DNA from 2 places in the Streptosporangium sp. NPDC004379 genome. Region 2 is predicted to be linked to the other one. Evidence: riboswitches for the same ligand, from Rfam matches in the RefSeq annotation. Region 2 holds a riboswitch; the other holds the start of a gene.

Region 1 (3,401 bases), on a different contig from region 2:
GCGGGTCTCCCCGCGGCGCGGCCCGGCCGCGGAGCCCGCGTGCGCCCCGCCGCGGTCCGGTCTCGGCACGACTCCACGGAGCGCGGAGGGCGGGCGCGGCAGGCCGGGCGGGCGGGCCTGCCGTACAACGCGCCGCCGCCGGGCATGCTCCAGGCCCTCCAGCGCGACCTCGGCCTCAGCGCCGAGCAGGCCCAGGCCCGGCTGCTCAACGAGATCCGCCTGGCTCCGGTCGAGGCGAGACTGCGGGTGGCGCTCGGCGACCGCTTCGGCGGCTCGTGGTTCCAGGGAACCGTCGCGCAGAACCTCGTGGTGGCCACCACCGACCCCGACGACATCCCCAAAATCGTCGCCCAGGGCGCTCATGCCGAGGTCGTCGAGCACTCGCTGGTCGAACTCGGCGCGGTCAAGGACAAGCTCGACGCCGCGCTGCCCGCCCGCCCGACGGGCGGGGGGAGCGTGCGCTACGTCGACGTGCGGAACAACAAGGTCGTCGTGCTGTCCGAGGAGCCGGTGCAGACCGAGGCCGTCATCAGGGACATCGGCGTGGACGGCAGGACGATCGTGGTGGTGCCGTCCACCGAGCGTCCCCGGCCGCTCTACGACCTGGTGGGGGGCAGCCCCTTCTACGTCGGGGTCTCTCTGCGCTGCACGGTCGGCTTCTCCGTGCTCCACGGCGGCGCGGGCGGCTTCGTCAGCGCCGGCCACTGCGGCAAGGTGGGAGAGAAGACCAACGGCTACAACCGGGTGCCCCAGGGCGTCTTCCGGGGGTCGGTGTTCCCGTCGAGCGACTTCTCCTGGATCCAGGTCAACGACGACTGGACGCCCAAGCCTACGGTGGGCAACGCCGACGGCGGCGTCCTGCCCATCGCCGGGGACCGGCCGGCCATCGAGGGGGCGTCGGTGTGCCGGTCCGGCTCCACCTCCGACTGGTACTGCGGTCTCATCCTGCAGCGCGACGTCAGCGTCTCCTATCCGCAGGGGAACGTCTTCGGGCTGACCCGCACCAGCGTCTGCGCCGACCGGGGCGACTCCGGCGGCCCGTTCGTCTCGGTGGACCAGGCCCAGGGGGTGCTCTCCGGCGGCTCCGGCTCCTGTTTCCCGGGCTCCGGGTTCAGCTACTTCCAGCCGGTCGCAAAGATCCTCTCGACGTACGGCCTGACCCTGCTGACCGTCGACGGCACCCTGCGGCCGACCACGGGCACCTGCACCGGCTACCCCGACTCCGCCCAGAGCGTCCTTCCGGCGGGGCAGGCCGCCTACCGGCCCGTGAACCCCCGGAACCGGGCGAGGAGCGGCTACTACCGGTCGAGGACCGCCGGGACCCACTACGGCTGCGTGAACTCCAACGACGGCACCGACGTCGACCTGTACCTGGAGAAGTGGGCGGCCGGCTCCGGCTGGCGGACCGTCGCCTCCTCGGTCAGCCCGTACCCCTTCGAGACGATCACCTATGAGGGCACGCCCGGCTACTACCGCTACCGGGTGGTCGCCGTGGCGGGCGGCGGGCCCTTCCTCCTGGGGTACCGTCACCCGTGACGGGCCTTTTCACCGTCCGTCGTCCGGGGAATGACACGCGTCGTCTCGCACAGTGAGACATCTGGTCAGAACGCCCGGCGGCCGGGGTAAAGTGCGAGAGACCCGTTCATCGGGTCCACAACTTCATATTGCTCATCCAGAGGGGTGGAGGGACCGGCCCTGCGAAGCCCCGGCAACCCTCCCGGTTCAAACTCGCGACATGGCGGGGTCGGCCGGGACAGGTGCCAATTCCGGTCCGTGGCCAGGGTGGTCGCGGACGAAGATGAGGGAAAGGCCTCGCTTCATGGCGCTCGCAGAAACACGGATCCCCACCTCCGCCCCCGTCTCCGCCGGCACCGCGCCCGACGGCCGCTTCGGCCCCGCCGTGGCCCTCTCCTGCCGGGAGTGCGGCACCCGCTACGACCTCGGCCCGAGCTTCGCCTGTATCGAGTGTTTCGGCCCCCTGGAGATCGCCTACGACTTCGGGCGCGTCACGCGCGAGCAGATCGCCGCCGGTCCGGCGAACATCTGGCGCTACCGCGCGCTGCTGCCCGTCCCGGAGAACGTCGCCGCCCGGCCCAACACGGAGCCCGGCTGGACCAGGCTGGTCGACGCGGGCAACCTCGCCCGCGAGCTGGGCCTGCGCTCGCTGCACGTGAAGGACGACTCGGGCAACCCGACGCACTCGTTCAAGGACCGCGTGGTGGCCATCGCCGTCGAGGCGGCCCGCAACTTCGGCTTCCACACCCTGTCGTGCTCCTCCACCGGCAACCTCGCCGGCGCGGTGACCTCGGCCGCCGCCCGCGCCGGGTTGGACGCCTGCGTGTTCATCCCCGCCGACCTGGAGCAGGCCAAGATCGTCATGGCCTCGGTGTACGGCGGGAAGCTCGTCGGCATCGAGGGCACCTACGACGACGTCAACCGGTTCTGCTCGGAGCTCATCGGCGACGAGCTGGGTGAGCGGTGGGGCTTCGTCAACGTCAACCTGCGCCCGTACTACGCCGAGGGCTCCAAGACCCTGGCGTACGAGATCGCCGAGCAGCTCGGCTGGCGACTCCCCGACCAGATCGTCGTCCCGGTGGCGTCCGGCTCCCAGCTCACGAAGATCGACAAGGGGTTCAAGGAGCTGATCGCGCTCGGGCTCGTCGAGGAGAAGCCCTACCGGATCTTCGCCGCGCAGGCCGAGGGCTGCTCGCCGGTCTCGGCCGCCTACAAGGCGGGTCACGATGTGATCCGCCCGGTACGGCCGGACACGATCGCCAAGTCGCTGGCCATCGGCAACCCGGCCGACGGCCCCTACGTGCTGGACATCGCCCGGCGCACCGGCGGCGCGGTGGAGGACGTCACGGACGCCGAGATCGTCGCCGCGATCAGGCTGCTGGCCAGGACCGAGGGCATCTTCGCCGAGACCGCGGGCGGCGTCACGGTCGGCGTGCTGCGCAAGCTGGCCGCCGAGGGGCGGCTCGACCCCGACGCCGAGACCGTGGTGCTCAACACCGGTGACGGCCTGAAGACCCTCGACGCGGTGGCGGGCGAGGCCCGTCCCACCGCGGTCATCCGCCCCTCGCTTGACGAATTCCGCTCGGTCATCGCCTGAAATCACCGGAAAGGTGCTTAATAATGAGTGTCTCTGTACGGATTCCGACAATTCTCCGGACGTACACCGGTGGTGCGGCCGAGGTGAACGCCGAGGGTGAGACCCTCCGCGAGGTGCTGCGGAAACTCGACGCCGACTTCCCCGGGATCGGCGCCCGGATTCTCGACGACTCCGGCAAGATTCGCAGGTTCGTCAACGTCTATGTCGGCGATGAGGACGTCCGCTTCGCCGACAACCTGGACACCGCGACGCCGTCCGGCGTCCAGATCTCCATCATCCCGGCGGTCGC
Region 2 (3,401 bases):
CACCCGCACCGTATGGGTGATCTACGCCTCACCTCGACATCCCAAGGACACCGAGTAGTCGGCGACCGCCGGGCGAAACCAGACGTCATCGCAGGCAGTCGGCCTGATCCGAGTCGGTTCATGTCCTTGGGCCGAGTCTCCGGACCGAAGCCGGTCCCGCCCTTCCGTGAAGGTGCGAGTCCGGTTCGACCTCCGCAGGGCGTACGGACGGGTTCAGATCCTCACGTCGAGGGCCGTGAGGCCGCGGATGACGTAGCCGGGGCCCCAGGTCGGCTCGGCGGTGAGTTCCATCTTCGGGGCCCGGCGCAGCAGGGCGCCGAACGACTCGATCAGCTCGATCCGGGCGAGGGGCGCGCCGAGGCAGAAGTGGATGCCCGCGCCGAAGGAGATGTGCGGGTTGTCCACCCGGCCCACGTCGAGGCGCTCGGGGTCGGCGAAGACCTCGGGGTCGCGGTTGGCCGAGCCGAACAGCAGCGCCACCTCCGAGCCGCGCGGGATGTCGATCCCTCCCACGGTGATGTCCTCCAGCACCCAGCGCTCGAACATCTGCAGCGGGGTGTCCCAGCGCATCAGTTCCTCGATCGCGCTGGGCAGCAGGCCGTGGTCGGCGCGCAGCCGTTCCAGCTCGGCCGGGTTGCGGAACAGCGACCACCAGCCGTTGCCGGTGACGTTGACCGTGGCCTCGTGCCCGGCGTTGAGCAGCAGCACGCAGGTGCCGACCAGCTCCTCCTCGGTGAGCCGGTCGCCCTCGTCGGCCACCTGGGCGAGCGCGCTGATCAGGTCGTCGCCGGGGTCGGTACGGCGGGCACGCGCCAGCTCGACGAGGTAGGCGGAGAACTCCTCGGCCGCGCGTACGGCGGTGTGCTGGGCCTCGACCGAGGGGTTGAGTTCGTACATCCCGCAGATGTCGGCCGACCAGGGCCGCAGCAGGTGCCGGTCGGCCTCGGGCACGCCGAGCATCTCGGCGATCACGGTCACCGGGAGCGGCTCGGCCACCTCGGAGATGAGGTCGCCGCCGCCGCGTTCGGCGAACGCCTCGACCAGCTCTCCGGCGATCCGGGCGACCTTGGGGCGCAGCGTCTCGACCATGCGCGGGGTGAACGCCTTGGAGACCAGCCGGCGCAGCCGGGTGTGCACCGGCGGCTCGACGTCGAGCATCCCGGCCCTGATCACCCGCCAGAACGGGTCCTGGAACTCCGGGTCGTCCGGCCTGCCGAACTCGGCGTGGGTCGCCACGTGCAGGTAGGACCGGCCCAGCCGGCGGTCACGCAGCAGCGCGTTGACGTCGGCGTGCCGGGCGATCAGCCACTGGCCCGTCGGCTCGAAGAAGCCGACCGGCCGCTCGCGTCGCAGCTCGTCGTAGACGTCGTAAGGGTGGGCGACGAATTCCGGATTCCAAGGATCAAAGCGCACGTAGACATCGTAATGTCCCAGGTGGCCGGGCCCCAAGGCCCCGGAGATCCACGAGACATCTGTCCGCATTCCGAGACACGGAGCTTGCGGCGGGGCCGCTGTCGTCGGTTATAGTCCCCGGTAGGTCATGAGTGCCAGCGACAAGCCCCGGCTAGCTGGCCGGCAACCCTCGCGTCCGCGGCGGGGTGCCCCGGGTGAGGACCTGGTCCGGCGCGAGGTGCGCCGGGCAAGCGCGGACTCCACGCATCGACGCCGTGGCTTGGGGTCCGATGACCTCCTAAGGAGCACGGGCGTGTCCACCCTGACGATCTTCGCCTCCACCGCCCCCGCCGACACCGCTTCCGGCGACGTGGCCGACCGCACCACGCGAACCGCCGCCGGAAACGCCCCGGCCGCCCCGGAAACCGCCGCCCCCGCCGCCGGAAGCACCCCGGCCGTCCCGGGAACCGCCGTACCGGGAAGCACCCTCCCCGGGACCCGCGTGCCCGAGGCCCGGCGGATCCCGGCGGTGCTCGGCGCTGACCTCGAAGTCCCGGTCCGCGGCGGCCGGCTGGTCCCCTACGCCAACTTCGACTACGCCGCCAGCGCGCCCTGTCTGGAGCCGGTGAGCGCCGCCGTCGCCGCCGCGCTCCCGGCCTACTCCAGCGTCCACCGCGGCGCCGGCTACGCCTCCCAGCTCACCACCGCCCGCTACGAGCGGGCCCGGCACACGGTCCGCGCCTTCGCCGGGGCCCGCCCGGACGACGCGGTGGTCTTCACCCGCAACACCACCGACGCCACCAACCTGCTGGCCCGCTGCCTGCCCGAGGGGACCACGGTCGTGGTCTTCGACACCGAGCACCACGCCTCGCTGCTGCCGTGGCGGCGTGCCGTACGGCTGGCGCCGCCGGCGTTCCCGGGTGAGGCGGTCCGCGCCGCGGACCGGGCGCTCGCCGAAATCGAGGGCCCCAAGCTGCTGGTCGTGACCGCCGCCTCCAACGTCACCGGGGAGCTGTGGCCGATCGCCGCGCTGGCGCACATCGCCCACCGGCACGGCGCCCGCGTCCTGGTGGACGCCGCCCAGCTCGTCCCGCACCGCCCGGTCAACCTGACCGCGCTCGACCTGGACTACGTGGTCTTCTCCGGTCACAAGCTCTACGCGCCGTTCGGCACGGGCGCGCTGATCGGCCGCCCGGACTGGCTGTCCGGAGCCGAGCCGTACCTGCGCGGCGGGGGTGCGGTGCGGGCGGTCGCGGACGGCGGGGAGGCCGACTGGCACGACGACCCCGAGGCCCGCCACGAGGCCGGCACCCCGAACGTCCTCGGCGCCGTCGCCCTCGCCGCCGCCTGCGACGCGCTGACCGCGACCGGCTGGACCGCGCTGGTCCGCGAGGAGGAGCGTCTCCTCGCCCGGCTGCGTGCCGGGATCGCCGGGATCGAGGGGGTTCGTGAGCTGTCCCTGTGGGACCCCGCCCATCCCCGCGTCGGCATCGTCTCCTTCACCGTGGCCGGCCGTACCGCCCGGGAGGTCGCCGAGATACTGTCCTCCGAGTACGGCATCGGCGTCCGGGACGGCAGGTTCTGCGCCCACCCCTTCGTCCGGCACCTCCTGGACGCCCACCGCCCGGACGCCGACCGCGACCCGCGGCGGCCGGACGCCGCCGACGGCGGCTGCGACGACGGGACCGCCTCGGCCGTCCGCGCGTCGATCGGCATCGGCACCGTCGACGAGCACGTGGACCGCTTGGTGTCCGCCCTGCGGGAGATTGCCGCGCGACGCTGACGTGGGAGCATAGCCCTATGAGTGAGCGTCGCACCGAAGGGGCGTCCCGGGAGCTGCACGTGGGCATCGGGGCCGGGGCGGAGGCCGTACGGCCGGCCCCGGCTGACGGGCCGGTGGCTCCCGGCGCGCAGGGCAAGGAGCTCGCCACCGAGGACATGGTCCTCAACATCGGACCGCAGCACCCCTCCACCCACGGGGTGCTGCGGCTGCGGCTCACCCTGGACGG

The links. Region 2 has a riboswitch for S-adenosylmethionine ahead of ACFYSC_RS14695 (aminotransferase class V-fold PLP-dependent enzyme). Riboswitches for the same ligand answer to the same signal wherever they lie in the genome.
Region 1: another riboswitch for S-adenosylmethionine. It lies ahead of thrC (threonine synthase); the one in region 2 lies ahead of ACFYSC_RS14695 (aminotransferase class V-fold PLP-dependent enzyme).

The regions. Positions count from the first base shown of each region.
Region 1 is NZ_JBIAMC010000002.1:663,058-666,458, reverse strand. It holds gene ACFYSC_RS07120 (alpha-lytic protease prodomain-containing protein) at 1-1,536, shown strand, start outside; SAM riboswitch class I at 1,666-1,805, shown strand; gene thrC (threonine synthase) at 1,820-3,112, shown strand; gene ACFYSC_RS07110 (MoaD/ThiS family protein) at 3,136-3,401, shown strand, end outside.
Region 2 is NZ_JBIAMC010000006.1:45,918-49,318, forward strand. It holds gene ACFYSC_RS14685 (hypothetical protein) at 1-58, shown strand, start outside; gene ACFYSC_RS14690 (cytochrome P450) at 214-1,413, opposite strand; SAM riboswitch class IV at 1,537-1,652, shown strand; gene ACFYSC_RS14695 (aminotransferase class V-fold PLP-dependent enzyme) at 1,895-3,175, shown strand; gene ACFYSC_RS14700 (NADH-quinone oxidoreductase subunit D) at 3,193-3,401, shown strand, end outside.